Regions from separate parts of the Staphylococcus lugdunensis genome, predicted to be linked through region 3. Evidence: riboswitches for the same ligand, from Rfam matches in the RefSeq annotation. Region 3 holds a riboswitch; each other region holds the start of a gene.

Region 1 (11,498 bases), 940 kb from region 3:
GTCCTGATTTGTTAGACGCATACGAAGGTAAGATTTTAAATATTCATCCATCATTATTGCCAAAATATAAGGGGAAAGATGCTATTGGTCAGGCTTTTAATAGTGGTGATAATGTTACAGGATCAACAGTTCATTATGTTGATAGTGGCATGGATACGGGAGAAATTATTGAACAAAGACAATGCGAGATCAAACCGGATGATACCAAAGAAAATTTGGAAGAACGAGTCAAACAATTAGAATATGAACTTTATCCTAGTGTTATAGCTAAGGTTATTAAATAAGGAGTTAAGTTAATCATGAAAAAAGCAATTTTAAGTGTTTCAAATAAAAGTGGCATTGTGGAATTTGCTAAAGCATTAAGTGATTTAGACTATGAATTATATTCAACCGGTGGAACTAAACGTGTACTAGAAGAAGCAAACGTTCAAGTTAACTCAGTTTCTGATTTAACTCAATTTCCTGAAATTATGGATGGACGAGTTAAAACATTACATCCTGCTGTGCATGGAGGTATCTTGGCCGATCGGGATAAACCTGAACATCTTGAACAATTAGCAGCTCAGCACATTGATTTAATCGATATGGTTGTTGTTAATTTATATCCTTTTCAAAATACCGTAGCTCGTCCAGATGTTACAGAAGAGGAAGCGATTGAAAACATAGATATTGGTGGGCCAACCATGTTACGCGCCGCAGCAAAAAACTTTAAACATGTAACAACGATTGTTCATCCATCAGATTACAATGAAGTTATTGAACGTATTAAAGCGCATCGTTTAGACGAAAATTTTCGTAAAGCATTAATGATAAAAGTGTTTGCTCATACAAATGAATATGATCATGCGATTGTTAGTTTCTTTAAAGGAGCCAGTGAACAATTAAGATATGGTGAAAATCCTCAACAATCTGCACGTTTTGTACGTACATCAAGTAGTAAACATACCATTGCTGGTGCGAAACAGTTACATGGTAAAGCATTAAGTTTCAATAATATTAAAGATGCAGATTCTGCTTTATCATTAGTAAAGAAATTTAAAGAGCCAGCTGCTGTTGCTGTTAAACATATGAACCCATGTGGCGTAGGAATTGGTGAAAATATAGAAATCGCATTTAAAAATGCTTACGATGCAGATAATCAATCCATTTTCGGAGGGATTATTGCTTTAAATAGAACGGTCACTGCAGAATTAGCTGAGACATTGCATGCTATCTTTTTAGAAGTAGTCATTGCGCCAAGATTTACAGATGAAGCCTTAGATATTTTGACAAAAAAGAAAAATATACGGTTATTAGAAATTGCTATGACAATTGATAAACGTGAAGAAGAATTTGTCTCTGTTTCAGGTGGTTACTTAGTGCAAGACAAAGATAATGATGAAATTACAAAAGAGGATATGAACGTTGTAACGCATGCTGTACCTACTGATGATCAATGGGATGCCATGCTGCTAGGTTGGAAAGTCATTCCTTCCGTAAAAAGTAATGCGGTCATCTTAAGTAATTCCAAACAAACAGTTGGTATTGGTGCTGGACAAATGAATCGTGTAGGTGCTGCAAAGATTGCTTTAGAACGTGCAATTGAAATCAATGATAATGTAGTGATGGTATCAGATGGGTTCTTTCCAATGGATGATACAGTAGAATTAGCAGCGCAACATGGCATTAAAGCAATAATACAACCAGGTGGTTCAATTAAAGACCAAGATTCTATCGACATGGCAAACAAATATGGTATAGCGATGGTAATGACAGGAACTCGTCATTTCAGACATTAAACTAATAGGAAGGGAGAAATATATGAACATTCTAGTTATTGGTTCAGGCGGAAGAGAGCATGCATTAGTCTCAAAGCTCAATACGTCACCACTTGTCAATCATATAGATGTGATACCTGGAAATGATGCGATGAGTCAAATTGCTGATATTCATAAAGATATTGCAGAAAGTGACCACCAGCAAATTTTAAAATTTGCTCAAGCACATCAAATTGAATGGATCATTATAGGTCCTGAACAACCATTGATAGATGGCTTGTCAGATTTACTAAGACAACATGGATTTAAGGTGTTTGGTCCCAATCAGGATGCTGCACAAATTGAAGGTTCAAAATTATTTGCTAAGCAATTAATGGAGAAATATCATATACCAACAGCAGAATATAAAGAAGTAAATAGTAAAAGTGAAGCATTAACTTACGTAAAAGATTGTGAGCTACCGATAGTCATTAAAAAAGACGGTTTAGCAGCAGGTAAAGGTGTCATTATTGCGGAAACTAGAAAAGATGCTATTGCAGCAGTAGAAGAACTGTATCCCAAAGCGCAAGGTAAAGTTATCTTTGAAGCGTTTTTAGAAGGTGAAGAATTTTCATTAATGACCTTTATTAATGGTGATTATGCTGTACCGTTTGATTGCATTGCGCAAGATCATAAGCGTGCTTATGATAATGATAAAGGACCTAATACAGGGGGTATGGGTGCCTATTGCCCAGTACCACATATTTCTGAAGAGGTACTAAGTCAAACCAACAAAGATATTGCGCAACCTATAGCCAAAGCAATGAAACTGGAAGGCTATCATTACTTTGGTTTACTCTATATTGGTGCAATACTAACTTCTGAAGGTCCAAAAGTGATTGAATTTAATGCGCGTTTTGGTGATCCTGAAGCACAAGTATTACTTGCACATTTAGAAAGTGATTTAATGGCGCAAATTATCGCTTTAGCAAATAAGGAACCGATTCATTTTCAATGGAAACCAGGTTTCGTTGTTGGAGTAATGTTGGCTTCACAAGGTTACCCTGGTACTTATGTTAAAGGGCATAAAGTTTCTGGATTTACTTTAGATAATTCTTATTTTGTAAGTGGTTTAACAAAGGACGAAGCGGATTTCGTAACATCAGGCGGACGTGTCATTTTAGCCATTGGTGAAGGTCAGACAATACAGCAGGCACAACATGAAGCATACCAAAAGGTCAAGCACATAAAAAGTGACAATCTATTTTACCGACGTGATATCGGTAATAAAGCAATTGCTAAAGAAAATTAATGATTAATAATGTGAATTCAGTTTGGGACATCATTATGTTTTAGGCTATGAACTATATATTTTGTCAAGAGTTGACTGAAAATACGCTGATACCAAGCTTGTTTCAATCCTAGTCAACCTTGCCGAGGCAGGACTAGAATTCATAATGAGTGCTGTTCCGCTCCCTCATAAAATAAACAGTTTGAGACAGCACTCTAGGAATGCGAAATCGTATAATATGGCGTTTTGAATATAAAGAAGCACAAAGATGATTTATGTCAAACCATCTTTGTGCTATTATTTTGGGATTTGTGTCCCAGCGCTCAAACAATATTTAGCTAAGCTTCCCGGATACGCGAGCATCTTGAATGCCTGTAATAGGGAAGTGTGCTGATAAATAAAATGATAATAGGATAATACCTACAAAACAAAGCACTAATAAGACATCCTTATAGGAAAATGGTGCATTGTAGTAATATGTTCTGGGACCATCTTTAAATCCTTTCGTTTCCATAGCTACTGAAAGTTGATGGGCACGACGGATGTTTTGACTGAGTATCGGAATTAATAAATGCTTAAAGCGCTTTAAACCTTTATAGTTCGACTTATCTATCATTTGATAACGCATCTTTAACGAACGGCGTAATTGAATAAGTGATGAGATAATCAGAGGTACCATACGAATAGCTGCCATAAACGCATAAGCGATTTTCGGTTTTATTTTTAAATGTTGCATTAAACTGTAAAAAATCATGACGATTTGAGAGGTTAGTGCAATAAGAATACCAAACATTGAAACTGTAATAGTACGCAATGAAATATGAAGTCCTCTGACAATACTTTCTGTACTTATTTGAATAATTCCTAGTTTAAAAATAAAATGTTCGCCATTGCCATATAAAATCATAAATAATGATGACGTGAGTGCAAATAAGATTGTAGCAAATAAGAAAGCAAGTGTAATTTTCAACTCAGTACCATTAAAAAGCATTAAAAAGATGAACATTAATGCTGAAATATAAAGCATGTAATCAAAATTGTGAATAAAAATAACAAAGAAAAACAGGGTAATACCTAAAAGTAATTTAGTGATAATATTCACATCATCCATGAAGGTATAGCGTTTTTTCCATCGTTCAAACATGTGTAACACCTGCCATTTCAAGAAGTTGTCCATTTTCCACATGTAAACGACGTGTAGGATAACGTTTGATGATTTCTGGGTCATGTGTAACCATAACGATCGTTTGCCCACGCTTCACGCGTTGCTGGAAGCGTTCAATTAGTTGGAAAGTATTATGACTATCCAATCCAAATGTCGGCTCATCTAATAAAATGATATCCGCTTTAGAACTTAATGCAGTTGCTACACTTAAACGTCGTTTTTGGCCCATGGAAAGTTCGAAAGGGTGTTGCTGTTTGACAGCGTCTAAATGTAACAATGTAAGTAGTTCATTTGTTCTATCATCTGCAACTTGTGGATCTTGGTGATTATAATGAATATGTATCTCATCATAAACAGAATTGGTAATAAATTGTAATTCAGGATTTTGGTATACCAGATACATATGTTGGGCTGCTTGTTTAATCTTACTAATGACTGTGCCATTATAATACATTTGGCCTTTATATTTTATTAATTGAAGAATCGATTCTATTAATGAGGTTTTACCTGTGCCGTTTTTCCCAGTTATCGTTATCCATTCGCCTGTACCAATAGATATTTCAGGGATTTGAATTAATGTTTTCTTTCCTCGAATAATTTCTCCATTTTTGTAATTAAAGCGTGGCTCAGATTTTTCAGTTGATATCAGTTGTCGAGTTGGTGCATGTTCCCAGGCTTTTGGATGCCACACGCCAAATTCAGTTAATAAATCCTCACAATGTGTTAATACATAGTCCGGAGTGTTATCTGCAATAATATGTCCCTCATAATCCATAAGTATTACTCTATCGACATGATTCCAAATATGTTCAACTTTATGTTCGACAATAAGTACAGTTTGATCTGCCCATAGTTCAATAAGTTTATTCCATAGTTCTGCAGTTGCTTCGACATCGAGCATCGCAGTTGGTTCGTCTAAAAATAGTGTACTTGCATCTTGAAGGATTGTTTCTACGATCGCAAGCTTTTGTTTCATACCGCCACTTAAGTGATTGACAAATGTTTGATCTGTTACTTTCAAGTCTACAGAGTTCAAAGCAGCTTCAATTTGAGCATTCATCTCATGTTGCGGTACTTGCTTATTTTCTAAAACAAACGCTAGTTCTTCATAAACTTTAGGCATACAAAATTGTGTATCAGGGTCTTGAAAAATCACACCACTATGAGGGTCGATTTCAAGCTCATCATATTTCATTGGCAAATCAATCAAATTGGGTACGATACCACTTAATACATTAAGCAAGGTGCTTTTACCAGATCCAGATGGACCTAGTAAAAGCACTTTTTCTTTGTCTTTAATTTCAATATTAAGGTGATCAAAAATTTTGCGTTCTCCGTTTGGATATTTCAAACGTAAATTTGTAACTTTTAACACGTCAATGTCCCCTTATAGGTTGTCATAATCTTGTTTAGATGCTGGGCGGAATAATTTTGTAACACCGGTTTGATCCAGCGCTTTGACGACGATGTAAGATAATAAACCAGCAAGGATGATACCACTAATGGCGCGGAAAACGATAAATAGAAGTAAGTTCCAACCAGCAACTTCATTTAAATAGCCATAAAAGTAATCAACTGGGAATGAAATAAGTGCAGTAAGTAACCCGGCTAACATAGCTACTACAGCGCTACGAGATTGATATTTAAAGATAGCAAAAATAATTTCACATGCAACACCTTGCAGTATGGCATAAATAATAGTAGGAATATCAAATTTACCCATAACAATTGTTTCCCCAGCACCAGCTGCAAATTCAGCGATGATTGCAATTCCTGGTTTAGGTATGATTAAGTATGCCACGATTGCGGCCATAAACCATACACCATAAGTCAGTTGTTCAAGGTGTAAACCAGCAACTTTTGCAAATTCATATGGAAACCACCACAAGTTATAAATGATGGCAAAAATAACAGCGATTAACACTGTAACTAGTATTTCAGATAATTTTAAACCTTTTGACATAAAAATTGCCTCCTAAAAAACGCACAACCTTCACGTAGAAAGATGTGCGTTAAAAAATAAATGCTTAAACGATAAGCATTGCAATTTATCGTCACTTTCCTACGCTAGTACAAGCTAGATCAGGTTCGAAGGGTTTGAAGCAAGGCTTCATCTCAGTTTAAACACCCCTAGTGCGTTTATGTAATTTAATTTAAATGTATGCTTTTTGGTACTTGATGTCAAGGCAATTTTAATAAATTATAATAAAAGTGGTTAAGAAATAAAAAAGCATCTTACATACACTTTCACATCTATCATTAATGATTAACAATGAAAATTTGGGAGCGAGACAGAAGTTATTATGAATTCTGTTCCGCTCCCATAGATTTAACTTACATATTTAATATAAGAAGCAGTGTGCACTGCGAAATAAATTATATTACGTTTAGTCTAATGTGTCTTGAACATCTTTTTTAGTTTGTTCTATGCTATCTTCTGTACTTTCTTTTTCCTTTTTAAGCTTTTCTTCAGCTTCTTTAGCTTTTTCTGCGGATTTTTTATTTAATTCTTCATTTGACATAAATAACACTCCTTAATAGTGATTATATTTGTTGTATACCCTGACCATTTATTGTTAAACTTTTGCTAAGTCTATAGTCGTATTTAATGAAATATTAAAGACAAGTCGGGCTTCTTCATATATAATAACTTTTGAGGTGAACAGTATGTCTTTTCTTAAGAAACACACCGAGATTATTTTCAGTTATATCATCGGTTTCGTTTCACTTTTCACAGGTCTCATTGTTTTGATTAACTTGCCTTTAATTAAAGAGCTTAATCAAAAGGAAAAAGTTGATTTAAAGATTTTTTCGGTATGGGACTTCCTGAATGCATTTTTTAGTGAAATTATTAGAGTGATGAGTAGGTTTATAGGCGCTTTTCCTATTATAAGTGCTATAATCATTATCCTTTTTGGTGTCTTAGTCATCTTTATTGGCTACACATTATTTAGAACAACGAAGTATGATTATGATATTTCAATTTTTTATTTAATATTCGGAATCGTTTTCTTTATCATTACGATTTTATTAATGACGCAAGTTTATGGTTTCTGGGCAATTATTTTTATTTTCCCATTTGTCATTCATATTGGTTATATTGTATATAAAGATGAATTAAATCCAAACAATAGAAAGAATCATTATTTGTGGATTATATTGTCATATGGTATTAGTTACCTTATTACACAAATTTCTTTATACGGCAAAGTAGATGCTAATGAAATTGCACCTATTGATATTTTAAGTGTAAATACTTTCTTCATTATTATGTGGTTGTTAGGGCAAATGTCTATTTGGAACTTTTTATTCTTAAGACGTGCGCTACCATTAACAAAAGAAGAGTTAGGTGAAGAATATGATTTATCTAGAACATCAAAAGGCAATGTTTCAAATCAAACGAAAGTTCACTTAAAGCAACTTCAAGATAAGACAACAGAATATGCACGTAAGACTAGAAGAAGTGTCGATTTAGATAAAATTAGAACGAAAAGAGACAAATTCAAAAACAAAGTTAAAAATATCATTAATATTGAAGAAGATGATATTCCAAATTGGATGCGTAAGCCAAAATGGGTAAAGCCAGTATTTGTAGAAATCTTTTGTGGTATTATTATTTTCTTATTTACCTTTATTGAATTTAACAATAGAAATTCGCTTTTTGTTTCTGGTGAGTGGAAAATATCTCAAACACAGTATGTCATTGAATGGGTTACATTGCTTATACTAATATTTATTATTATTGTGTATATTGCAACGACGTTGACACACTATTTACGCGGTAAATTTTATTATTTGCAACTGTTTATGATTAGTATTCTGTTCTTTAAATTACTTACAGAATTTATCAACATCATGATTCATGGATTACTATTATCCGTATTTATTACGCCAACATTAATCATTATGTTGATAGCAGTTATTGTAGCATTTAGTTTACAAGTTAGAGATGAGCCATAAATGATATATGATCGACCAACGAATGTCGTTCTGATAGTGGCTGGAATATGAATGCTAAAATAATAAAGGTCAGTATTTAAATACAAAGGCATAGCTCTAAGATGATTTCAAAATTGAAGAATTGTCTTAGAGCTTAGTTTATGTTAAATATCATATTTCTCCATTTTTCTATGGTACAGCTTGAGTCTACACAAGCTGGTAGTGCTTGAAATTTTTTGATAGGATCCTAGTTTTTAACTTGGCTTATTCTTTTAAGAACCTTGTTATCAATGAGTCTAGGATATCATTATGTTATAGGCTATGAACGCTATATTGGCAGTAGTTGACCAGATTGAAAATACGCTTATACCAGGCTTTTTTCAATCCTACGCAACCTTGCCGGGGTGGAACTAAAATTTCATTATGAATGCTGTCTTGCTCCAGAATAGTTTTAAAACATAACACACTCACGTATAATTTAATAAATGATTGCTAAATATAATTAAGAATAAACGCTTTACAAACTAAAATATAATGTATCAATTATAAAAATGGTAGTTTTGCCACGATTTGGATGGAAATTGCCATTTTTCTTTGATTAGAAACGATTTACAGGCCAATCTCTTTTTTATGATGATATCTATAAATTTGTTAATATAAAAGAAACAGTGATAAAGCCTAACATATTTTAATAAAGGAAGGCAGAGAACGTTTATGAAGACAGCTATTATAAATAAAGGGAAAGAACAAAAATATTTAAATCATTATCCTTTAGTAGATGAAGAAGATATTTATCGCCAGGATCATTTAAAAGAGGGCGATTTATTTCAGTTAACAACTGATCAAGGTCATTATATTGCCACAGCATATGTAGGACGGCAACATAAAGGATTAGGATGGGTGTTAAGTTATAATCCAAGTGAAGAGATTACTACTTCATTTTTCACACAATTATTCACAGATGCTTTAGCTGAACGTGACTACTATTTTCATATTGATGGTACAAATGCATTTCGCTTGTTTAATGCTGAAGGAGATGGAATTGGCGGTTTAACGATTGATAATTATAACGGTCATTTACTTGTTCAATGGTATTCAAAAGGTATCTACAAATTTAAATTTGAAATTTTGCAAGCGATAGAAACAGTTATTCCTTACAAATCTATTTACGAAAAAATGAGATTTAAAGATGCTGATTATTCAGGTGGTTTCGTCAAAGGAGAAGCACCACAATTTCCGATAGTTATTGAAGAGAATTTTACATTTTACAATGTTGATTTAAATGATGGATTAATGACAGGAATATTTTTAGACCAAAAAGAAGTGCGTAAAAAGTTACGTGATCAATATGCTGAACAAAAAAATGTCCTTAATTTATTCAGCTATACAGGAGCTTTTTCAGTTATTGCAGCTAATCATGCACAATCAACGACAAGTGTTGATTTGGCTAATCGTTCTAGAGCTTTAACGGAAGAAAATTTTGGTCTTAACGGCATAGATCCTAAGACACAATTCATTTATGTAATGGATACATTTGATTTTTATAAATATGCACATAGACACAATCGCTTTTATGATACGATTGTGATTGATCCGCCAAGTTTTGCACGTAATAAAAAGAAAACTTTTTCCGTACAAAAAAATTATGATGAGCTCATAAATGGTGCATTAAGCGTTCTAGCGCCAAATGGTGTATTGTTATTATGCACAAACTCAAGTATCTTCTCATTAAAAGCATTTAAATCTGTCATTAAATCGACTTTAGAACAGGCGAATGTAGATTATGAAATTAAAGAAGTCATGGGTTTGCCGAAGGACTTTAAAACGCATCCGCATTATAAACCGTCTAAATATTTGAAAGCAGTTTTTATTCAAATCAAGAATTAAATTTAGTGAAGTGGGTATAATACCGTCATGACACAAAATGAAAGGTGATATTTCATGGGGATTAGACAAAATTTAAGTAATCGAATAACGACTAAAGTAGGTCAAAAAGCATTTAAAATAGAGGATATTAAAGAAAAAAATGCCATGCCAACGACACAGGATGAGTTAGCTAGATGTCGTGAAAGGGCAGAGGCAATCGTTAAAAGAAAATCTTTGATGTCTTCAACGGCTTCTGTTGTACCTATTCCTGGATTGGACTTTGGTGTAGATATTAAATTGATGCGCGATATTATTGAAGATGTAAACAAACTATATGGATTAGATCATAAACAAGTAAACACACTTGGAGATGATTTAAGAGAACGTATTTTTGCTGCGGCTGCTATTCAAGGTAGTCAATTCATCGGCAAAAAAGTATCAAGTGCTGTGCTTAAAATTGTTATTAAGGACATGGCTAAGCGAGCAGCTGCCAAACAAACGCGATGGTTTCCATTAGTAGGTCAAGCAATTTCAGCATCTATTAGTTATTATTTTATGAACAAATTGGGACAAGATCATATTGAAAAATGTGAAAAAGTAATCAAGGATATTATTTAAATGTAACTTTATGTAGTATAATCAACATATACAACAATATCTCACTATATACGAATTGAATTTATTAATATAATTTGGTAGTGTTATTGTATAAAAATACGTTAGATGACTGAAAAATGAATTTTCTAACTGTAAGAAGGAGACTTTTACTATGGAACAAAAATCATATGTAATTATTGATGAAACAGGAATTCATGCACGTCCAGCTACAATGTTAGTTCAGACTGCTTCTAAATTTGATTCAGATATTCAATTAGAATATAACGGTAAAAAAGTTAACTTAAAATCAATCATGGGTGTAATGAGCTTAGGTGTAGGTAAAGACGCAGAAATCACTATTTATGCAGATGGTAGCGATGAAGCGGATGCAATTCAATCAATCAGTGATGTCTTATCTAAAGAAGGTTTAACTGAATAATTATGTCTAACTTAATCAACGGCATTGCAGCTTCAGATGGGGTTGCTATTGCAAAAGCATATTTACTTGTTGAACCAGATTTATCATTCACCAATGAAAAAATCACTGATATAGATGCTGAAATCAATAAATTTAAAAATGCTGTAGAAGCATCTAAAATTGAATTGACTAAAATTAGAAATAATGCAGAAAAACAATTAGGTGCTGACAAAGCAGCTATTTTTGATGCGCATTTATTAGTCCTAGATGATCCTGAATTAATTCAACCAATTGAAGATAAAATCTCTAATGAGAAAGTGAATGCACCTCAAGCATTAAATGAAGTGACATCACAATTCATTACGATTTTTGAATCAATGGATAATGAATATATGAAAGAGCGTGCTGCAGATATTAGAGACGTATCTAAACGTTTACTTGCACATATTCTAGGCGTGGAATTACCTAACCCAAGTATTATTGATG
Region 2 (11,498 bases), 140 kb from region 3:
ATAATATTTTTATTGAAAGAAACATTTCCAATTTTTACGTCCATATTATATGATCCTTTATCATTGATGGCATTCTCTCGTTTAGCAGTTGCAGCTATTTTAAAAGATCCTTGAATATTATCATATTGGTCAACGTAATTTGTAAACGTGTAGGTTGTTTTATTCGTGTTACTATCATATTTACCTTTAGCTATAATTGCACCATTTGCATCTCTTAATTCTGTGTCCGATGATGGTAACGAAAATCCTCCAGGTCTAATATATTGTCCATAGCCTATCGTAAATGTATCTCCACTTTTAACGCTATTGTCAACGGTATAATCTGCTTTTAAAGATAAAATATCTCCAGAAGTCACCCATAATTCACGTTGACCACTAGCATTTGTATGTGCAGTTCTACCTTCCACTGCTATATCTATATTTGAAAATTTAATTTTGTCACTCACATCTTTACCTGTTGGTGTAGCTGCTGCTAATGCTCTTACTCTATAATTACTACTCAATGCACGCGTTGTTGGAGATGTTGAAGCAGCTGCAGTTACAGGAGTTGCAGGAGTTCTAACACCATAGTCAGGGTTTGTAATGTCTGCTTTTAAGGTTTCTGCCACAATTGTATTATCTAAATCTCGTTTAGAACGTGGCTTAAAAGCTTTCTTAGTAACTAGTGAAGCTTTAACTTGTTCTTTCGTTTGATGGTTCACGCCAATTTGGCTCAATTTTTTATCAGCATATTGTACATGTGTCTCATTCGTATTGGTGGATACAGCTTGGTTTGTAGCTGATGCATTTTGAGCAGCTGTTACTAACTTTTCTGAACTTTCTTGTTGTTGAATTGTCGATTTATGATTTTGATGTTGTCTAGCTTCTTTTTCTGTTGATTTGTTAGCAGTATCTTTATGCGAGACATTGTTTTGATTTGATGTTTGTAAATCTTTTGCATGCAGTGATTGATTTTCTGTTATCTGCTGGTTTGTTGAAGATGGATTTTCAGTGTGATCTATCGTTGTTTTATCTTGAGTGCTTGGTGACGTGGCGTTAGTTTGAGAAGAAACATTATTATTTGTTGTTTGTTCTGTGGTTACTGTTGTATCAGCTTGAGAACTTTCTTGTTTATCGCTATGGTTTTGAGATATGGATTGTTGTTTTTCAGCTGCCTCAGCTTCATGATGCCCTAAGAAAAGTGTGGCACCTACTAATATTGAAGCTGTACCTACTGTAAATTTTCTGATTGAATATTTGTTTAGTTTGTTTGGGATAAAATCCATGCGTTGTGACGAGTTTCTCTTTCTGTTAGTCATTCACTGACCTCCTATAGTTGGTTAAAATAGTTGTCATTGCATATCAAACTCTATTTTATTTCCTAGATGTATATGAGAATTTTGATATATAGTACAAAATAATTATAATAATACATTTTAATCTATATAATTAGAGTAATAATACAATGATATATGAATTATAACAGATTTATCACTATTTAATATTACGCATTTTAATTATATTAAATGTTTTTTAATCATAATTTCGCTTAAATATTCATTTCAAGTACAAAATGTATATTAATAGAAAGTTTATAGTTACATTATTTATCTTCTAATATAAATTTTTTATATTCTAAGAAGAGATTATTCCTCTATTTTCTCGTTACAACTTAAAAAGCCTCAACAATTAGTCATAAAATCCTACTTGCTGAAACTAATATTGTTCTTCTTTCCTTAAATGTTTACGTGATTACTAAATTAATGTATCTTGACAATGTGAATGAAAAGTTTTAAATTGAAATTAAAGTTAAATATATGCACTAGGGGTGTTTTTATAACTGAGAATAGGCGTGGCCTTAAACCCTTTGAACCTGATCTAGTTGATACTAGCGTAGGAAAGTGTGTGGAACCTAATATTAATATGTCTAATGGCCTCTTTTATTTTGAGTCCGTTATTTATGATAGTTTTACGTTGCGCAACTTTCCTAGTGAAGGTTGCGTATTTTTTTCTTTAATATTCTTTATAAGGAGGTTCACAATGGCAAAAACTGTATTAGTAACTGGAGCTAGTCGTGGCCTTGGTTCTGTTATAGCACGCACTCTAGTCGCTAAAGGATTTCAAGTTGTGATTAATTATAATCAAAGTCAAACAGCGGCCGAACAGTTAATGCAAGAGCTAGGAGCTCAAACTATTGCATTACAAGCAGATGTTCGTAATCGTGAGCAAGTGAATGCGATGGTAGCTAGTGCAATCGATCATTTTGGACATATCGATGCTGTTGTTAACAATGCATTAGTTAACTTTAAATTCGATCCTGACGCACAAAAATCCTTCAAAGATTTATCTTGGGACGATTATCAAGCACAACTAGATGGAACCTTGAAAGCAAGTTTTAATGTTATTCAAAGTGTACTACCTCAATTTATTGAGCATAAACAAGGTTCTGTAGTAAATATCGGTACAAATTTATATCAAAACCCAGTTGTTCCTTATCATGAATATACAACTGCAAAAGCGAGTATTATCGGTTTTACTAGAAATATTGCTGCTGAACTTGGTCAATATGGTATCACTGCTAATGTCGTCTCAGGGGGCTTACTTAAAACAACAGATGCCAGTGCAGTTACGACACCGGAAGTATTTGATTTAATTGCAAGTACAACACCGTTACATCAAGTTACAAGCCCGCAAGATGTTGCCAACATGGTTGTCTATCTATGTTCAGATGAAGCTAAACAAATTACAGGACAAAATATAACTGTAGATGGTGGCTTAACAATGAATTGATTGTCCATTTGAACGCCATTATTAATTTTAAGAGTTGGACACTTCTAACCCAATAATCGTTATAAATGTAGCTGTATTGGAGTGTATATATATGTATCAACAGCAACAACGTCAAATGCATATTGGCGTCTTAGTTTATGGTTGCGGTCATCATCAAGCAGCTTGGCAAATGCCTGATTCTGCAGTTGAACGGCTTGGTGATGTTTCATACTACCAAGAGTTAGCACAACTTGCTGAACGAGGTTGTTTAGATATTGTCTTTTTCGCAGACAATCAATCCTTTAATGCCAATGACTCAAGTGCAATGCCTGCCTTTTGGTTTGATCCACTCATAAATTTAACAGCCATATCACAAGTAACTCAGTACGTCGGTCTGGTCCCAACTATTTCGAGTACATTTTCGGATCCTTATACTGTTGCCAGACAATTGCTTAGTCTTGACCATATGACAGGTGGACGGGTTGGTTGGAATTTAGTAACATCGATGACTGATATAGAAGCACAAAATCATAGTATGACAGAGTTACCTAATCATGAAGCTCGCTACGCTCGTGCACAAGAATTTGCTGCAGTCATGCAACACTTGTTTACAAACTGGAAAGCAACAGATATTGTTGCCGATAAAGAGCGTGGTGTTCTCATGAATGCGTCTCAAATTAAACCGATAGAATTTAATGGTAACTATTTTCAAGTGAGAGGCCCAATCTCTACACCTCAGAGTCCACAGGGGCGACCGGTTAATATGCAAGCTGGTGCTTCTAAACAAGGCATCGCACTTGCCGCAAGATATGCGGATGCTGTGTATGCAGTATCATGGAATTTAACTCAAGCCAAAAGGTATCGTGAGCGATTAAAGCAGGCATTATCACAAACGGCTGAACCACAACGTCATATTAAAGTATTTCCTGGTTTAGTTACTTATGTAGGACAAACAAAGGAAGAAGCTTTAGCGAAGAAAAAACGTTTAGATGCACAACTTCCTGTGAAAACAGCGTTAAAACAACTTAGTTTTTTCATTCAACAAGATTGTCAGGATTGGAACTTAGATGGTCCGGTTCCAGAGTTACCTCCAATTGAGACTTTTGAGGGTCCAACTGGTCGTTATGAAACAGTACTTGAAATCATTAAAGATAAACAACCTACTGTTCGAGAACTGTTGGGTTATCTCAATGCAGGTGGTGGACATCTTACATTAATCGGTACACCGAAAGAAATTGTAGATGAGATGGAGCTTTGGTTTAATGAAGGCGTAGCAGACGGTTTTAATTTAATGCCACCATCTCTGCCGCATAGTTTGAACGATTTCGTGACTTATATTGTCCCGGAATTACAACAACGAGGCTTATATCGTAAAAGATATCAAAGCCATACTTTAAAGTCACATTTAGACATTAATTATTAATTCATTTATCCATACCTAATATTTTATCCATATAATAGAAAAAGAACGTAAGAAACCCTGATGCAAGAATATATCCTGCATCAGGGTTATTATCATTTAATATTTATATGGATCATCGTTTTTTTCTTGTTGACGACGCTCAGCAGCATCTCGCACAAAATCATCATGCTGATCATCATTTGATAATCGCGTATCATCTGATACATCCTTATTGTTAGTAGAATGTGATTGATGATGGTCATGATTATCAACTTCTACATCTTGCTGTTGATGACGATATTCGTCATTGTGGTTCTCACTATAATTATTGTATCGCTCATTCTCTTCTGGTGGGATATCAGTTGTTGTACCACTGTTATACGCATATTGATTTTTAGGTCTTCTAACAAGCAACATAATCGCAGCAATTAACCATAAAATTCCTGCTACCCAGCTGACATTAAATACGCTTAATACTACAGCAATAATAAGTAGTATTGCAGAAATCGTAGGATGTTTGCTCAACATAATCGCAGCAACTAAAGTTAAGCCTAAGATAACAATTCCGATCATAATCCAGCCAGAAGAATTTGTGGCTACTGAATTAACAGCTTCTATTGTCTGGTCTCTCGAAACATTTGAATCTGGATTTTTTTGTAGTTCGTTAGCCAATTGTTCTTTAAAATCACTATCACTAACCATCATTTGAATTAAAACTAAAAAGATAACGTATAACGTATGTAATATAAATCCAATCCAAGTTAAAACTTTTTCACCTGTTCTTTTAATCATAATAATCCTCCTTTTATTTTGCTTTACCCACGAAATCCTTACTTTACACTTATTTATGACAATAAATATGCTCAATATTTATAATATAACTATATTACATGATAATTTAACTTTATTTTGCTCTTGTTGACGACGCTCTATACCATCTTGAAAATAAAACCCTCATATGATTCATTTTGTATAGAAATACCACCAATTGAATACTTACAATCATATTGTGATGATTGACTTTGATGATTGTTAGCTTCTAAATCTATTAACTGTCAAGTATTTTAACTCTGACTATGTTCATTATCGTTTGCGTCTACCTGAGATGGATTAGACATGTTGTTGTAACTGTAGTCATATTGCGTTTTTGGTTTTCTCGCAAATAACATTATACTTGCGATAAGCCACAAAACAAACGCTACCCAACTCGCGTTCAACAAACATAATGCTGCTGCAATAATAAGTAATATCGCTGATACATTTGTTCTTCTATGAATAAAGATTACTCCAATAATTGCTAAAACTAATATAACGATGTTTATTATAGCTTGAATCGTTACAAGTGTTGAAAGAACATTAACAGACATTACCGCTTCAGACAAGGTTACATTTTCATCTGGTCTTTGTAATTCTTTCATAATCATAAATTTTTTAAAATCATCATTTGTAAAAATTAATGACATAAGTAATAAAATGAAAAAGTATACCGCATGCAAAATAATTCCAGACCATGTTAGAACGGTTTCTACAGTTCGTTTAATCATTATTAACCTCCTAAAAGTTGACTTTACTTTTAAGAATGGTGCTTTACACTCAATATTTGTCAAAGATATGATGTGATAATGAATGGTTATTGCAACCTATCTATCGTTTGCTGTTTCTCCTGTTGCAACGCATATTGCCGTTTTTTAATATCTTTAGGCTTTCTTGAGAGTAGCATTATCGCAGAAATCAGCCATAATAATCCGGAAATCCAGTTCATATTAAATAATGCTATTAGCGTCGTAAAAAATAAAATGGTGCTTGCAAATTTAGGCTTTTTCGCAATAATAAACACAGCTATAAGCGATAAAATAGTTATAATCATTCCCATAACAAGTAAAGAGTTAGCTATGTGTTCGACACCGTCATTAAACCCATCCCGGTTATTATATAATAATAAGTAAAATGGAAGTAAAAATATTAAAATGCTGCTCAAAAATAATGGTAGTACGGCTTTGATTAGTAATATCATTAGCATATACAATATATGTAGCACTATACCGATACTGGTTAACGTTGTCTCAGCAACTCGATCCATAAAAGTAAATCCTTTCTTAATCTTTTTATTAAAGTATTCCTTTAAATTTTAATCATTTTATAATATATTTTTGATGTTATACGATATATTATGCCATAAATTCCAACAAAAACAACTAAAACTGCAACATAACTTGTGGCAAAGAGGTCCCAACCTTCAATACCTATTCCGGTCATTAGTTGCTTGATTAATCTATACGCAATTAATGTATGAAACGTACCAACAATGAGCGGCACAATAAAAATATAACGCATTTGTTGTTGAATCGTCTGTTGAATACGTTTATCTTCAATACCAAGTTGCTGCATAGTTCTAAAATCTTCGCGATCTTCATAACCTTCGGCAATTTGTTTAAAATACATCATTAAAAATGTACCTATTAATAGTATGATTGATACAACAATACCAATAAAAACTAATCCCCCGTTGACTTGATAGAATATGTTGGTAAACTCATCTTTACGTTGAATCGTTGCATTTTTGTATTTATGTTCTAACTTAGGAATCATTTGATTAAATTGTGATTTATTATCAGTAAGCAAATTAAACTCAATACTAGTGGTTACGTCTTCGGTTGCTGGTGCGTGATAAGATTGTTTATTTTTAGCTAATAAGTTGACTATGCTATTGAATTGTCTTTCATTTTTAACAATAATATTATAACCATCAGCAATTCTATTTATACCGAACCCATTTAATTTTACGTGTTTAACTTGATATGTATGACCTGCGATAGTTAATTTCTTTTTCTTGATTAAAGGCCCCATACCATCAATAGCAATCTCATTATCTTTAAGTGTTATCTGTTGCTTTGTAAATCGATTGAAATCAGATAACTGAGCAATTGTGAAACGTGAAATTCCATTTTTATACACATTTTTTTGCTGATTATATTCTATTGTGGCCTCATTGACTTTCACATCTTGCATACTTGAAACAATTGGTTTAAATTGATCTACCTTTGCCTTTTTCCTCACATCTTGTTCAAAGCGGGTCACAGTATCTTTTATTTTTTCACTTTGATACATATCTCCAAGGAAATCGACACGATATTGATTTGTCATCAAACTATCTATGCGATCTTCTACACCTCGATATGCTGCTACACACATCGATAACGTCGCTAATAAAAAAGTACATAATAAAGTCATGCTCGCTAAACTTACTGCATTAGAGCGCATTCGTACTACTAAGCCTGACAACGTAAAGAAATACTTTTGCTGATAATACAGTCGTTTATATCGTTGCAAGACTTGTAAGATTAATGGCATAAGTGACAAAAATAAGCAATACATTGAAATAATCAAATAAATGATAGCAATGAATATTCGGTTAAAAGAACCTAATAATGTTTTAGGTTCGAGTACACTATAGTAGCTTAATCCTAACGTTAAAAGACCAATCAAGAGCAAAATGAATGTAACAAATTTGGATAATGGCTTTTCTCTCTTATGCTGAGCTTGTATTAATTCGATAGGGCTTTGCATCGTTAATCTTACATTATTAATAATGAACAGTAGTATCATTGTTCCTATTAAAACCACTAACATATACGACATTGCCGTTATATCAAATGGATAGATGATAAGACGTGTAGTCGTCTGTTTCATCAATTTATTCAACAGCATAAATGAAATGGCACCAAAGAGATACCCACCTATAATACTTAGTAGTGCAATGACAAATGTCTGATAGATGGCTTCAATAAACAATAAGACACGAATGTGTTTCTTTTCCATACCTAGAATCATATTTAATGCAAATTCATGTTGACGATGGCGCATGACAAATCGATTGGCATAAAGTACAAATATTACGATGAATATTGACATAAAAGCATTGCCTATATAAATAAAATAAGGTAAGACTGAATGATGACGTCGAACATCGTCATTAAATCCTAATGATAATAATATAAATTCCATACCGAACATTGCGCTAAGTGCTAGCATATATGGAATAATCATATGACGTTGTGCCTTAAACTGTCGAGTCGTCATCATGACCAACATCTTAAACGTCAAATCATTCACCTCTTTCATTTAACATCGCCAAGCTATCAGCAATACGCCGTTGAAAATCTGATTGTGTTTCTTCACCCCGATATATTTCATGATAAACACGGCCATCTTTAATAAAAAGTACTCTATTGGCATATGAGGCATCAATATTAGAATGCGTAACCATCAGTATGGTTTGCTGACGTTGGTTAATCTTTTGAAATAACCTCATAATTTGTTTAGATGTTTTGGAATCCAAAGCGCCAGTGGGTTCATCAGCAAGTAGTAGCTTAGGTTGATTTATTAATGCTCTAGCAATTCCGACACGTTGCTGTTCACCACCTGAACTTTGATAAGGAAATTGATCTAATATATGCTCAATACCTAATTGTTGACTTAACGGCGCAAGCCGAGCATCAATCGTTTTGTGTGAACGATTGGCTAAGACAAGCGGCATAATAATGTTATCTTTATTTGACATAGTTGGCAGCATATTAAAATCTTGAAACACAAAACCTAATGTTTCTCTTCTAAAATGAGCAACTTCTTTATGACGAATATGATTGAGTTGCCGATCATCAATTCTAATACTACCTTCGTTAATTTTATCAAATGTAGCAATCACATTGAGTAACGTCGTTTTTCCAGAACCTGACTCACCCATGATTGCTACAAATTCTCCTTGTTGAACATTAAAGGTCATACCATTTAATGCAGTCGTTTTGTGAAGACCTTTGCCATAAATTTTCTTTACATTTTTAACCTCAAGTAACAACTTGAATCCTCCTAAAATACCTGCATAATTGCTAATTTCATTTACTTTAAATGCATCATTAAACACCTCTGAACTTACAGAAGTGTAGATATGAATTATTCTGTGCTATAGTTCATTCATTTTATCTACCTTAGGAAAATAAATCTTAAATGTCGTACCTTGACCTAGCTTAGAATCTACTTCTACTTGATGATGAATATGATTCGATATATGTTTTACTATAAACAATCCAATACCAGTTGATTGCTCATTTAAACGACCATTATAACCAGAATAACCTTTATCAAAAATTTTCGGTAAATCAGCAGTACTAATACCCACACCATTATCTTTGATAGAAAGTACGTTTATATCTTTATCAAAAGTTAACCAAATATCTTTACCACGAGCATATTTTAGTGCATTATTCAAAATTTGCTCTATCATAATGGAAGCCCATTGCACATCTGTCAATACTTCTTCATCTGAGCGATCATAATGTATACGTGTATGTTGATCGATAAATTGTATTGAATATTTCATTATTAATGGCTTAACCAATTCATTGACAGTTACTTTAGTAAAGCTCATGTCAGTTTCATGATTCATTAATTTTAAATAGCTTAAAGCTAAACTAGTGTAATTATCAATTTGAATTATTTCTTGTCGGACACGGTTAACAACATTGTCTTCATTACGTTCAAGTAACAGTTTGGAGGCAGTGATCGGTGTTTTAATTTGATGTACCCAAGTAAGAAAATAGTTTTCGATATCATTTTGGTATTGCGTTTGCTTGCTTTTTAATTGTTGAACTTCTTGTTCTAACACTTTAAGTTGAGATGTCAATCGTTGTTGCTTTTTAAACTCGCTCAATGCGATAAACCAATAAATAACCATGATAAATAACATAATGCCACTTCCTAAAAAGTAGGCATAGTAGGGCAAATTAAAGACAAAAAAGATTACTAAAAAAACAACTAATGCCATTGCGGTGATGATCAGTTCACGCTTAATTGTGTCAAAGAACGTTGTCATTGGCGTTAAACCTTATATCCTATATTCTTTTTTGTTTCAATAAAATCTTCAAGCCCTATAGAATTAAGTTTTTTGCGTAAGCGTGTCATATTTACCGCAAGCGTATTGTCATCAATAAAGTGTTCAGACTCCCAGCATTTTTCAATTAACGCTGTGCGACTGACATATTTACCTTGATTATCAAACAGCATTTTAATAATTTGTAACTCTGTAAATGATAAATGTACCGATTCTTCTTTGTAATAAAGCGTTGCTTCATCAATAATCAACTTACAGTCACGAACTGTCGTTTCATTATGATTCACAGTTAAATCATAAGTTCGACGAAGCAAAGCTTGAATCTTTGTTACGGTCAATGACAGATTAAATGGTTTTTCTATAAAGTCATCTCCACCCATTTGTATCGCCATAATCTGATCCATATTATCCGTGCGTGAGCTAATAAAAATAATTGGTACATTTGACGATTTGCGAATTTCTTGGCACCAGTGAAATCCATTCAATGTAGGTAAATTAATGTCCAACAACACTAAACCTGGTTCATACTTTACGAAACAAGACACAATATCATCAAAGGTATCTACAGCAACCACATCATAATTCCACTTCATCAGTTCACCAGCCAAACTCTCGCGAATCACAACATCATCCTCAACAATCATAATCCTCATAACAACACTCCTTTATAAGCAAGAACTCAACTGGTATTGTAAATTTTTATTTTCTTTCTATTAGAGCCCCGCTATTTTTCTTGATTTTTTGTGCTTTCTTCTGGTTGATTTTCTTCTTTATTGTGAGCAGTTTGTGTTGTTTCTTCATTTTTATAATATCTAGAGGCAAATTCTCCATCTTTTGGTGGTGGTCCTTGTTCGAATTTGGATACAGTTTTATCTTGCTGTTCCTTACGCTTTTTATTACGTCTACGTTCTTCGAAAATACCCATTACAATAAATAATATGATTAAAATGGGTGATAGCATAACAAGAATCATAATGATTAACTCCTCTCCTAGTGAGAAATATATTTTTCTTCATCCCACATTTTACATCTTTTAATCAAAAATAACACGCATGTCATCCCCTTTTCTAACAATGATCCCCCTATACAATTTACATTTTCTTAACGATAAACCCACATAAACTCAACGTTAATTTCATACACTGAATTTGTAGTACACCTTTACATATAAATTAGGAGGATAATCAAAGCATGCGAGTATTTAATAAAATAGGAAAAGCTACATTAGCTACAACAATAGCAGCTGCCGCACTCTTAAGTACGAGTCAACTATCCGAAGCATCTGGAAGTGGTGAAGGTCCAGCCAATCCCCAAAATGATATGATGGCGATGGGTAACACGAAAAACCCTAAAAACGTCATCTTTATGGTCGGCGATGGTATGGGCCCCGCTTATAACACAGCTTACCGTTACTATGCAGATAACCCAAAAACAAAAGAGTTAGATCAAACTGCCTTTGAT
Region 3 (11,498 bases):
ATATCATTATGATTGTCTTTGTCGGGTTAGCTGTCTTAACATTATTAATCAGTATCATTGCCCATTTTATTGTAGGTGGTCGTCCATTTTATCATTTTGCATATGTATTGTTTATCATTGGCATGCTTGCTGAAGTTAGTATTAATATTATACAGCGTCAGACTCAAGCTGCGGTGTTAAGTATAATAATGATTGTGTTAGCAATCATTATTATTTTCGCTGATTAATTGAGTAACAAAGTGAAATTATATTTATAAAAGAAATAATAACATCATAAAAGGAGTGTTATTTTGAGTGAGCGACGTAGATCGATCATTAGTAGTTTATTATTGATATTAGCGGTTATCATCATCAGTGCTGTGGTTTTGTGTGATATCATCAATTTTATAGCTGGAATATCGGTAAACCATCATATCATTAATACTCAGTATAATATGTACTTTGTATTTGTTAGCATGTTATTATGGATTATATCTGAAGTGTTTGATAAGCAGTATGTTAAAGCTGTAATCATAGCGCTTGTTGTTGGTGTACTAACAATCATCGCGTTGATAATTTGAAAGATTGTCTCTTTTTATAAAAAATCATCAATATAATTCAGGACAAATGTCTGATTTTAAAATAATAGAGTTTGGGCCATAATTATATTTTAGGCTCTGAGTTCTATATTGGCAGTAGTTGACTGGATTGAAAATACGCTAATACCAAGCTTTTTTCAATCCTAGTCAACCTTGCCGGGGCGGGACTAAGAATTCATAATGAATTCTGTCCCGCTCCCTTTTTATATTCAATACTTCGTATAGTTGACGCTTTTGCTTAGTGGGTAGCTTACTTTGTTAGAAAAACTGGTTTAGCCAGTTTTTCGGTGCTAAACGAATGAGGTAACTTGTGTATAAAATCAGCATAACATATGTTACCCAATTGAAATTTCTATTATGATAGTTCTAGCCGATCAATCGTCACATTAAGATTAAAATAATCTTGTAACAGCTGACGATAATTTTGAGGTGTGACGTCGTATTGTACTTTTCTGTTTTGTTCAGTCACCGTAAGATGTTGTTGGGACATTGTTACACGACCATATGATTTAGGCTGTGTGATGAGTAAGTTTTGAACAAAGATAGAATCGGGATGTGTCTCATTATAGTTAATTTTATCTTTAAATGCATCAATTGAAGATGCTTTTAATATTGCATCGTATTTCGTTTTCCAAGTATCACTTTCCCATTTTTGGACAAAAAATCTTGTTTTATTTTCATTTTCAAATATGGCACGAAATGTTCCAGATATATCTTGTACAGGTTGACTATCTTGTTCTAAAGTAATAGGCATCGCATGAAGTGGTAAATCACCAAATCCTACATCGGTCACATAATATGTCCCTTGTAATGGAACGACGAGTGACACGTGTGAGCCTTCTAACCGATGTCCCCCGTTTGCTGTGTGAACGGTAGCTGACATCATCTGTGCATCAAAACCTTTAGCTTTTAAATATGCCTGGAATAACGTGTTTAATTCATAACAAAAACCTCCGCGATGGTTGTCGACAATTTTATGGTATAAATCATTGATGTCGACAGAGATAGGTATGCCATTTTGAACGTTGATATTTTCAAAAGGCACCGTATACATAAAGCGTGTTGCATAATCATTTAATGCTTCTAGCGATGGTTCTGAATAGCGTTCAGAATCAATGCTCATATAGTGCTCAAACGCTCGGATATTCATCATAAAATCTCCTTTTATAATCAGTTATAGACGCAATGTTAACAATCGTTATATCTTGTTACAATTATGATGTTTTATCAATTTTTAAAAATAAAAAAACGGGGTAACATCATCCCCGTTTTATTAAAGCAGTGCTATTTTTATAGTACACCATCAGGTTCTTCGGGTAACAATTGACCACCATCGATAACTAGGCTTTGGCCAGTAATAAATTTTGCTTCTTGTGACGCAAAGAATGTTACCGCATAACCAATATCTAAAGGTTCGCCTAATTCATGTGTAGGAATAATTTTACGTGTGCCTTCTAAATAAGCTTCACCTTGAGCTTTTAATCCGTCAGTTAATACATTTCCTGGTTGTACAGCGTTTACAGTTATACCATATTTCGCATACTCTAGTGCCGCACTGCGCATAAAGCCTAATTGACCTGCTTTAGAGGCACCATAGTGCGCCCAACCAGGGTAGCCAGTAATTGGCCCAGTAACAGAAGAAGTAATGATGACACGACCATAACGCTGTGCTTTCATTACTTTTAACACAGCTTGTGTTACAAAAAACATACCTTTTAGATTAATATTTTGAATATAATCCCAATCTGCTTCAGTCAATGATTCGATATCAATTTGTGGGTATACACCTGTGTTTGATGCCAGAATATCAATGCGTTCATATTTAGCAACAATTTGATCAACGACGTCTTTAACTTGGTCATGCTGTTTGACATCTAACTCAATGAAGTCTCCGTTCAATTCACGTGCCGTTTCTTTACCACGTGTGTCATCAATATCCCCAATAATCACTTTAGCACCTGCTTGGGCTAATGCTGCTGCAATGCCTTTGCCAATACCATTAGCACCGCCAGTAACGAGTGCAATTTGATTTGTTAACTTAAACATTCCATCACCTCATGATTAATTAATTTTCACTCTCTCTATTCCATCAAAAAGGTGATCTTAAACCAATTAAATCATAAATGCTATTTGACAATACAAGGCATGACTATTCTGGTAGGTTAATGTTGTTATAACGTTTTTCCAATGTTAAATATAATTCTCGTACATAGCGATGCGCTTCATCTAATGATAAATGTGGCTGTACTTCGTCATAGCGTGTCTGTTGCTCATGAGATAAATCTTGCTTAGTTACGCGTGTATATTCTCTTGAGATAAATGTAATTAAATGTTCGTAATACTCAGTTTCAAAATGATCACACTTAATTAAGTGAATAAATGAGTGAAGTTCACCCTGATTGTTTATAAATACGCTATTTACAATATCAATTTCAGTTTGCACGTCATTTTTAAATGAGAGAAGCGGTGAAAGCACAATGAGATAAAAAAATAGTAAAGCAAAGATTAAACCAGCTATAATCGTCCAATTATCTGGAAATATGGTTCCATGGACAAATATATTATCTTTATTATTTTTTAAATATATATTTCCTAAATAAGGCAATATAGCAGATATTGGTATGGTTGGAAACATGATTAAGACAAATTTCCAATAATCTTTATTAAATCGTTTAAGTTTTGTATATGTTAAATTTGAAAAGCTATCGTTTGTCAATACTTCTTCCATGGTTAGTGACCTTTCTTATGTATGGCGTAGTAGTTTTATTATATATAAATATTGAAGTATAAATTATATGAAATAATTTGTTGTTTATTTAGACTGATATAAAATTAGTTGTTCAAGTGCTATTTTGAAAAGTTTTTTCAAAATACTAAAAAAGATTGATAATAATTTTCTGCGACATTATAGTATATGTGAAAACGAACCCCTATACATACAATGTGGTTCTTGCTTATTGGGAGGAGTGTAAACAGTGAACAAAGTTTTTGAGAAAGCACAACAATTTGGGAAATCGTTTATGTTGCCTATTGCTATTTTACCTGCTGTTGGATTATTACTTGGCATAGGAGGTGCACTTAGTAATCCAAACACAGTCAAAACTTATCCAGTATTAGATGTAGCCATACTACAGAATATTTTTACATTAATGTCTAGTGCAGGAAACATTGTCTTTCAAAATTTACCAGTTATTTTTGCGATTGGTGTTGCTATAGGCCTAGCACGTAGTGATAAAGGGACGGCTGGACTAGCTGCATTGATTGGCTTTTTAATCATGAATGCCACCATGAATGGGATGCTAGTCATAACTGATGGTTTAGCTAAGACAACGGAGCTTGCAAAGCATGGACAAAGTATGGTGTTAGGGATTCAAACGATAGAAACAGGTGTTTTTGGTGGGATTGTTACAGGTATTTTGACGGCTTATTTGCATAATAAATATAATAAAATTACGTTACCTGCTTATCTTGGTTTCTTTAGTGGTTCTCGTTTTGTACCTATTGTCACAGCGATAAGTGCTATTTTTCTTGGCGTTATCTTGTTTTATATTTGGCCTACAGTGCAAAGTGGGATTTTTAATGCGGGCGGTTTAGTTGAAAAAACAGGCGTTATTGGTACATTCTTCTTTGGTTTTATTTTAAGATTACTTGGTCCATTTGGGTTGCATCATATTTTTTATTTACCATTCTGGCAAACAGGTCTTGGAGGTTCATTAGAAGTTGGAGGCCATATGGTACGTGGTACGCAGAATATCTTTTTAGCACAGCTAGGAGATCCACATGTCACACATTATTTCTCAGGTATTTCACGCTATATGTCTGGCCGTTTTATTACGATGATGTTTGGGTTATGTGGCGCGGCATTGGCCATTTATCATACGGCTAAACCACAACATAAAAAGGTTGTTGGTGGATTGATGTTGTCTGCAGCATTAACATCATTTTTGACAGGGATTACCGAGCCGTTAGAATTTAGTTTCTTATTTGTTGCGCCAGTATTGTATTTAATTCATGCATTTTTAGATGGCTTGGCCTTTATGATGGCAGATATTTTTAATATCACGGTAGGACAAACATTTAGTGGTGGGTTTATCGATTATATTTTATTTGGTGTTTTACAAGGTAATGATAAGACAAATTATCTGTGGGTCATACCTATTGGTATTGTGTGGTTTGTCTTATATTATGTGATTTTCAGAACATTGATTACTGTTTTTAACTTTAAGACACCTGGTCGAGAAGATAAAGAAGCACAACACACAGTAGCTGCAACAGAGCGAGCTGAAACAATTGTCCAAGGGTTAGGCGGTAAAGAAAATATTGAGATCGTAGATTGCTGTGCAACGCGGTTGCGTGTAACACTTAAAGATGGTGACTTACTTGATAAATCCACACTGTTAAAGACCGATGCCAAAGGTGTAATTGTTAGAGGTAACGGCGCTCAGATTGTATACGGTCCTCACGTTACGACAATTAAAAATGAAGTTGAAGAATTATTAGAACAATCATAGGGAACATAGTTCAAAATATGCTTTTTCATAGTTAAATATGATATATATAATATGATTTCGAATGGGAGCGGGGCAGAATTTATTATGCATTCTGTCCCGCTCCCCGGCAAGGTTGACTAGGATTGAAACAAGCTTGGTATCAACGTATTTTCAATCCAGTCAACTACTGCATGATGTTCCAGATTCATTCTCTCATAATGTCATTCTATATTGTGAGTCCACCATCAACATATAGAACTTGTCCTGTCATAAAACGGCTCCAATCACTTGCTAAAAACATTACAGGGCCAGCAATATCATCTGGGACGGTATAGCGACCTAAAGGTGTTTGCTGTATCAATTGTTGTTTAAGCTGTTCTTTCGTAGCTAGTGTATTATTTGTTGGATAGACAAGGCCAGGAGCAACACAGTTTACGCGAATACCATACTTACCTAAATCTATTGCTAAATTTTTGGTGTAGGCTTCTAGTGCACTTTTAGCTACATTATAAGAATGGTAAGGGACGATAGGCCGTTTAATTAAATTTGTTGTCATATTAATAATTGAAGCTGCTTGTTGTTGCTTTAAATAAGGTAAGGCTGCTTGTATCACATTATGCGTATACAGCAGTGCGCCCTCAAATTGTGTCGCGTAATCTTGCCAATTCATCTCATCTGCGACTTGACGGGTTTCAGCATTAAATTCGAATGGACGAAAGGCATTGTTTACAACGCATGAGAGTTTGCCATAATTATTCTGTATATAATGCATCATCTCATCTACTTGTTGACGTTGATTGATATCTGCTTGTATCGCTTCAGCAATACCGCCATGTGCTTGACATCGTGACACAGTTTTTTGTGCCGCTTGTGTATTGGATTTATAGTTGATAATAACGTGTGCACCGGATTGAGCACATGCTTCTGCGATGGCACTGCCAATACCTCTACTTGCACCAGTGATGAGTATGACTTGGTCTTGTAACGTAGTCATCATCATTCCTCCTTCTTTGAAAATTAAATTTCATAATCGACAAAATGTTCACTGCTGGATAATAATGGTTGTTCAATATCGACAAAGCTTAGTAAATCGCGTAAGTTAAAGCCACCATCATGATGCCAACCAGCTTCCGGTAAAGTCATTGTTTCAAGACTTGAAAAACGACAGACACCTACTTGAGCCAGTGCTTCAGACCACTGAAACATTTTTTCAGTCGCAGCTGCAATGCCAACCGTTTGTAAATATGAACGATAAGGTGTGAGCAGCTGTGTTAGCTGTGTAATGTTGGTAAATGGCATAATTCTAACAAATCGATTTAATGGACTTGGTAAAAAGGTTAATTGTTTATGGAAGGTGACAATCCATGACGCATGAGCACCTTTAAAAACATGTATATCATCAGTAAGTAAAGCTTGCGTCTCTGCTTGTTGTAACCAATGTGATCTGGTCATACTATCTTGTAAATTGAATGATTGAACAGGGAAAAGTTGTTCAATTTGTTGTAGCTGATGTGCAATCATTTGAGCAACTTGTAGAGGATGATAGTTGCCACCCTGTTGTATAAAAATCATTTGTGGTGAATAACAGCCTTGCTGATCATAGTTAGCAATTTCCCGGGCAATATTTCGAGTTACTTGCTCTACTTTATTAGGAGATAATGTTTCATTGCCTATTAAGGCTAAGCTGACCTTTTCGCCATAAGCTAAGAAACGTTTAGTCACGGGAATTCGTTGAGCAATGGCAGACAGAACATCATTATTGCCGTAACCTAAAATAACGTCTGATTGTTCAATGGCAATACTTTCTAATTGTATCTCGCCACCAGGCCAATAAATGACGGCAAAGCATTGAGCAATAACAGGATCGATTTCCGCAATAATTTCTGCGAACCAACTAGCTAAAAAGGGTTCAGCATGCGGTAATTTACAAATGCTACCAGATTTCACTAATAAGCTACTAATAAAGCTCCATAATGGTAGTCCTGGTATATTGCCAGACCATAAATGGGTGATGAGTGCAGGACTAACGGCCTTAGTATAACCCCCTTTATGATTTGGAATAAACTGATTAAGTATTTGTGGGTTAGGTAAGTCTTCCGCGATAAAACGATGTAGTTGATGCTTCCGGAAAGTCATTAAATAACGCGTTAGCCCAACCTTTATTTTGTCAAAAGGATAACCCGTTGATTGCGGTAAAATTTCTTCAGCTAATTGACGCCATTTAGATGTGCGGTCTAATAATATCTGGATGGCGTGATCAATTACGTCAATGATGTCATTAATCGTATATGCTTGTAAATGATATCTGGCCGATTTAATTTGATGACACACGTTAGTTAATTGAGATTGTGTTAAGTCTGGAACTTTCACGGTATAGTTGCCCACTTGAATTGTTTGATAATGAATGTCTTCAGCCTTTAGAAAAGGGACATAGCCAAGTTGTATGGTCACGTTAATCCTCCTTTATTTCATCGTGTTTAAAAATGACTCAACAGCTAGGGAGCAACCTTTAGCTAAAGCGCCTTCAGTGCGTCCATGTAAGATAAAGCCATCATTTCGTGCTTCACCAATATCTTCCATCATAATTGCAGCAACAGAATTATAATTAGCTAAGTCATAATGAATTAAGACACCTTTTTCTCCATTTGGAACAGGTTCTAATGTGAGCGGATTAACAATTCTACTACGACACCAATGAGGTCCGTGCTTGATTGAAGGTGACACCGCATTGCCATCATCATAAAATTGCGTACTTAATTCTGTGACACCATACATATTGATACATTTATCTTTTGGCACACCAAATCGTTTTTCTAATGTGCTATAAAATTCTGATTGAGGTACATCGCGAGATTGATTTTTATAGCCTCCAGTATCAAAGATAAAGCTATCTTTAGGTAGTTTAAAATAAAGGCCGTGGTCAGCTAAATAATCCAAGAAATGAACCAAACTATAACTTGCGCCTAATAATGCATAAGGTGTTCCTTGTGCTTCGGCATGACGTAAAGATTGCACCACTGACTCAAATTGAATGCCCTGTTGATTAATAAATGTGTCACTAAGTGAGGTTCCAAATTGTTGTTTAACAACCTCTAAGTAATGCGCTAAAGATGAATGGGGCATATCATTAGGGCTAGGGAATAAGATACCCATATCAATACGTTCTATCTGAGGCATGACCTTTTGCTTAAAAAATTTCGTCATAGCTAAATCATAAACATCTAAATCTAGATGATAATTTTTTCCTTTGATTCCGCGTGTCGTACCGCTTGTCATAAAGACATATGCTGCATCTTCTGGAGGAATCGCACTAAAGGTCGCTTGTTTAAAGGCGTCTATAGGTACGGCAGGAATATCTTGCCATTGACGCACAGTTTGAGGTGTCTTGCCTTGGGCGATACAAAATTTTTGATAGTCTAAATTATGATTAAATTGAAAGTTAAAAAGCGTGAGCGCCATTTGTGGAAAATCTTCTGATTTACCGTCAGTAATAAAGTTAGTCATCTGTTGTTTTATTTGTGTAATATCCATTGGGACAGCCTCCTAAGCATAAATAAAAAGCAGGATACACCATCATATAATGGTACATCCTGCTCAGCGGTAATTAAATCTAATCACTTTCCTACGTTGGTATTAGCCATATCAGGTTCAATGGTTGAAGTAAGTTACTTCTCTCAGCAAGATGCACCCATAGTGATGTATAATATTGGAATACTTTTATTATATTGAAGATAGATCGTGTATGCAAAAATAATTTTGACATTGTATTTTAAATGAACTATATTTTAAGTAATGCAGATATAAGTACTAGGGGTGTTTTCGAACTGAGATGGTGTCATCCAAACCCTTTGAACCTGACCTAGTTAATACTAGCGTAGGGAAGTATATAGGATGCGGGATATATATACTTTTTTTACGAGGTTGAGACAGGAACAGCTTATGCTTTCGGAACCAAAAGTTCTGAAACTAGATTGTTGTCTCTCTCTTTTTTTGTACTTTTCTGCTCAATGTTATCGAAGGAGTAGAGTAAGAATGAAAAGATTGACGTTAGCAGATATTTTAGTCACCGTATTAATTAGTTTTATTTTTGGAATTATTTATAAAATGGTAGGCTTAACCGTTGCCGCATTAAAACCACTAGGATTGCATTTAGACCAAATTGCATATGGTTTATGGTTTATCGCGGCGATTGTTGCTTTTCTTATCATTCGTAAACCGGGTGTTGCCATTTTAGCAGAACTTGCAGCTGGCGCAGGAGAAACAATATTATCTGGCGAGTTAAACATGTCAATCATCATGCACAGTCTTGCACAAGGTCTTGCATGTGAATTGATTTTCTTAATTTTTAAATATAAGTCAACGAAAGCATCTGTTGCCATGTTGGCAGGGGCAACTGCAGGAATTTTTACCGTTCCTGTCGATTGGTTCTTTAATTATTTAGGCAATATGCCGTGGTGGAATGTGATATTACTTTATGCGATTCGCATTTTAAGTGGAACCATTTTATCAGGATTATTTGGCTATTATATTGTCCTATCACTAGAGAAAACAGGTGTTACACGCTTGTATCAATCATCGACGAAAAAAGATATCGATTCGTTATAAAGATACAGTGATAACTTTAATTATTAAAAAGAAAGTCTGGGACATCATTATGTTTTAGGCTATAAACTATATATTGTCACTAGTTGACTGGGTTGAAAATACGCTGGATACCAAGCTTTTTCAATCATCTAAAACGCTGGATTATTATATAATAGTAAAAGTCACATCGTATAAAACAGGCTAAGAAAAAGATTCTAAAATAATAGCACAAAGATGATTTATATCAAACCATCTCTGTGCTTCTTTTATATATAACACTTAATATTGTGTATCCCCAACTTGCTTTGCTTGATGAATTTCTTTTTAGAAATTCTCTTTGTTGGGGCCCCGCCCCAACTTGCTTTGCTTGGTGAATTTCTTTTTGAAATTCTCTTTGTTGGGGCCCCGCCCTAACTTGTCAGAGGTATTGACGTCCTAGACTGTGAAAAGTTAGGCTTTGACGTGTTGTTTAGGTATAACTAAGAAAGCTACTATAAAGGCTGAAATGACCATACATGCACCGACAATAAGGGCGATAGTTGCTGCCATATGAGGTGTGTGGTTTATCTCTAAAGTTGAATAAACAGTTGTTACTACAGCGATACCGAATGCGGCACCTAATGTAGAGGTCATTTTAATGATACCTGAAGCCATACCGACCTTAGATTCAGGTGCATTAGATACTGCAGTTGATAGCGCTGGTGTGGCGAAGAAGCCCAATCCCAGTCCTATAAAAGAGAAACCAATAAGAGCAATGATGTAATACAGGATATGTGGTAAGAAGTTTAAGGCAAGCAACAAAATACCTACACTAATTGATATTGGACCAGCCATCAATGGGATTTGTGGGCCTTTTTTTTGCATAAAACGCTCACCAATACGTATCATTAATAGACTGCCTAGCATATAAGGGATAGTAATCAGTCCAGCTTGTGCTCCGGTTAAACCTAAGCCCGCTTGCGCAAAAATATTGAATAAAGCAAGTGAACCAATCACGGTATTTACTAATAAATTGGCAATTGTTGTTCCAATATAGACCTTGTTTGAAAATAAACTAAAGTCGATAAAGGGATGCCGTTGTCGTTGTTCGTAAAAATAAAAGATAAATAACGTGAGTACAAATATAATCATCAAGGTTAAAATGATTGGGCTTAACCAGCCAATTTTTGATCCTTGCGTAATCACTACATTGACACTGACCATCATGATTACAAAGACAATGATACCGATGACATCAAAGCGTTTACCATCGCTAGAACGATCTTTGGATTCAGGTGTACCACGCAATAAGATAATTGCGATAAACGCAAAGATGATAGATAGGATAAAAATCCAACGCCAACCTACATAAGTTGCAATAGTACCAGCGAATAATGACGCTAAACCTGTACCACCATAAGAGCCAAATGACCAGAAACTTAAAGCTTTTTGCCGTTCTTCACCAGTAAAAAATTGATTAATTAAAGCAATTGTAGAAGGCAATAAACAAGCTGCTGACAATCCTTGTAAGACACGTCCTGTTAATAATAAGATAGGCATGTTTGAGATAATGAGTGCTAAAGAACCAATAATGCTAAGGATTAATCCGATGTTGGTCATTTTGACACGTCCTAATTTATCAGATAATCCGCCTGCTACAACGATAAAGACGCCTGTAAGTAATGAGGTTAAGCTCACTGCTATATTAACTACACTCATGTCTATTTTATAGTCATGTTGCACATGAGGTGCAATATTCAATAATGATTGTGCAAAAAGCCAATACGTTAAAATACCTAATATAATTCCAATAATAAGTTGTTTACCTTTTTGATATGAATTTGACATACTCATCACGACCTATTCC

The links. A riboswitch is a leader RNA that binds a small molecule or an ion and turns the genes downstream of it on or off. The one in region 3 is predicted to bind thiamine pyrophosphate.
Region 1: another riboswitch for thiamine pyrophosphate. It lies ahead of AL499_RS03310 (ECF transporter S component); the one in region 3 lies ahead of AL499_RS07750 (LuxE/PaaK family acyltransferase).
Region 2: another riboswitch for thiamine pyrophosphate. It lies ahead of AL499_RS08380 (3-oxoacyl-ACP reductase); the one in region 3 lies ahead of AL499_RS07750 (LuxE/PaaK family acyltransferase).

The regions. Positions count from the first base shown of each region.
Region 1 covers NZ_CP014022.1:694,149-705,646, reverse strand. The annotation lists gene purN (phosphoribosylglycinamide formyltransferase) at 1-284, shown strand, start outside; gene purH (bifunctional phosphoribosylaminoimidazolecarboxamide formyltransferase/IMP cyclohydrolase) at 300-1,778, shown strand; gene purD (phosphoribosylamine--glycine ligase) at 1,801-3,048, shown strand; gene AL499_RS03320 (energy-coupling factor transporter transmembrane component T family protein) at 3,362-4,171, opposite strand; gene AL499_RS03315 (ABC transporter ATP-binding protein) at 4,164-5,567, opposite strand; gene AL499_RS03310 (ECF transporter S component) at 5,580-6,155, opposite strand; TPP riboswitch at 6,235-6,334, opposite strand; gene graF (glycopeptide resistance-associated protein GraF) at 6,580-6,714, opposite strand; gene auxA (lipoteichoic acid stability factor AuxA) at 6,860-8,152, shown strand; gene AL499_RS03300 (class I SAM-dependent rRNA methyltransferase) at 8,846-10,018, shown strand; gene AL499_RS03295 (hypothetical protein) at 10,073-10,615, shown strand; gene AL499_RS03290 (phosphocarrier protein HPr) at 10,767-11,033, shown strand; gene ptsP (phosphoenolpyruvate--protein phosphotransferase) at 11,036-11,498, shown strand, end outside.
Region 2 covers NZ_CP014022.1:1,774,834-1,786,331, reverse strand. The annotation lists gene AL499_RS08385 (SdrD B-like domain-containing protein) at 1-1,298, opposite strand, end outside; TPP riboswitch at 1,794-1,896, shown strand; gene AL499_RS08380 (3-oxoacyl-ACP reductase) at 2,020-2,769, shown strand; gene AL499_RS08375 (LLM class flavin-dependent oxidoreductase) at 2,861-4,171, shown strand; gene AL499_RS08370 (DUF4064 domain-containing protein) at 4,268-4,942, opposite strand; gene AL499_RS08365 (DUF4064 domain-containing protein) at 5,215-5,694, opposite strand; gene AL499_RS08360 (hypothetical protein) at 5,781-6,230, opposite strand; gene AL499_RS08355 (FtsX-like permease family protein) at 6,272-8,233, opposite strand; gene AL499_RS08350 (ABC transporter ATP-binding protein) at 8,256-9,005, opposite strand; gene AL499_RS08345 (sensor histidine kinase) at 9,111-10,019, opposite strand; gene AL499_RS08340 (response regulator transcription factor) at 10,025-10,690, opposite strand; partial or broken gene AL499_RS12810 (hypothetical protein) at 10,906-11,010, opposite strand; gene AL499_RS08330 (alkaline phosphatase) at 11,229-11,498, shown strand, end outside.
Region 3 covers NZ_CP014022.1:1,638,215-1,649,712, forward strand. The annotation lists gene AL499_RS07710 (hypothetical protein) at 1-227, shown strand, start outside; gene AL499_RS07715 (hypothetical protein) at 291-560, shown strand; gene AL499_RS07720 (arylamine N-acetyltransferase) at 934-1,728, opposite strand; gene AL499_RS07725 (SDR family oxidoreductase) at 1,869-2,624, opposite strand; gene AL499_RS07730 (hypothetical protein) at 2,728-3,306, opposite strand; gene AL499_RS07735 (PTS transporter subunit EIIC) at 3,554-5,089, shown strand; gene AL499_RS07740 (SDR family oxidoreductase) at 5,295-6,065, opposite strand; gene AL499_RS07745 (acyl-CoA reductase) at 6,086-7,519, opposite strand; gene AL499_RS07750 (LuxE/PaaK family acyltransferase) at 7,532-8,599, opposite strand; TPP riboswitch at 8,671-8,770, opposite strand; TPP riboswitch at 8,868-8,966, shown strand; gene AL499_RS07755 (ECF transporter S component) at 9,101-9,673, shown strand; gene AL499_RS07760 (MFS transporter) at 10,103-11,479, opposite strand; gene AL499_RS07765 (NADH-dependent flavin oxidoreductase) at 11,492-11,498, opposite strand, start outside.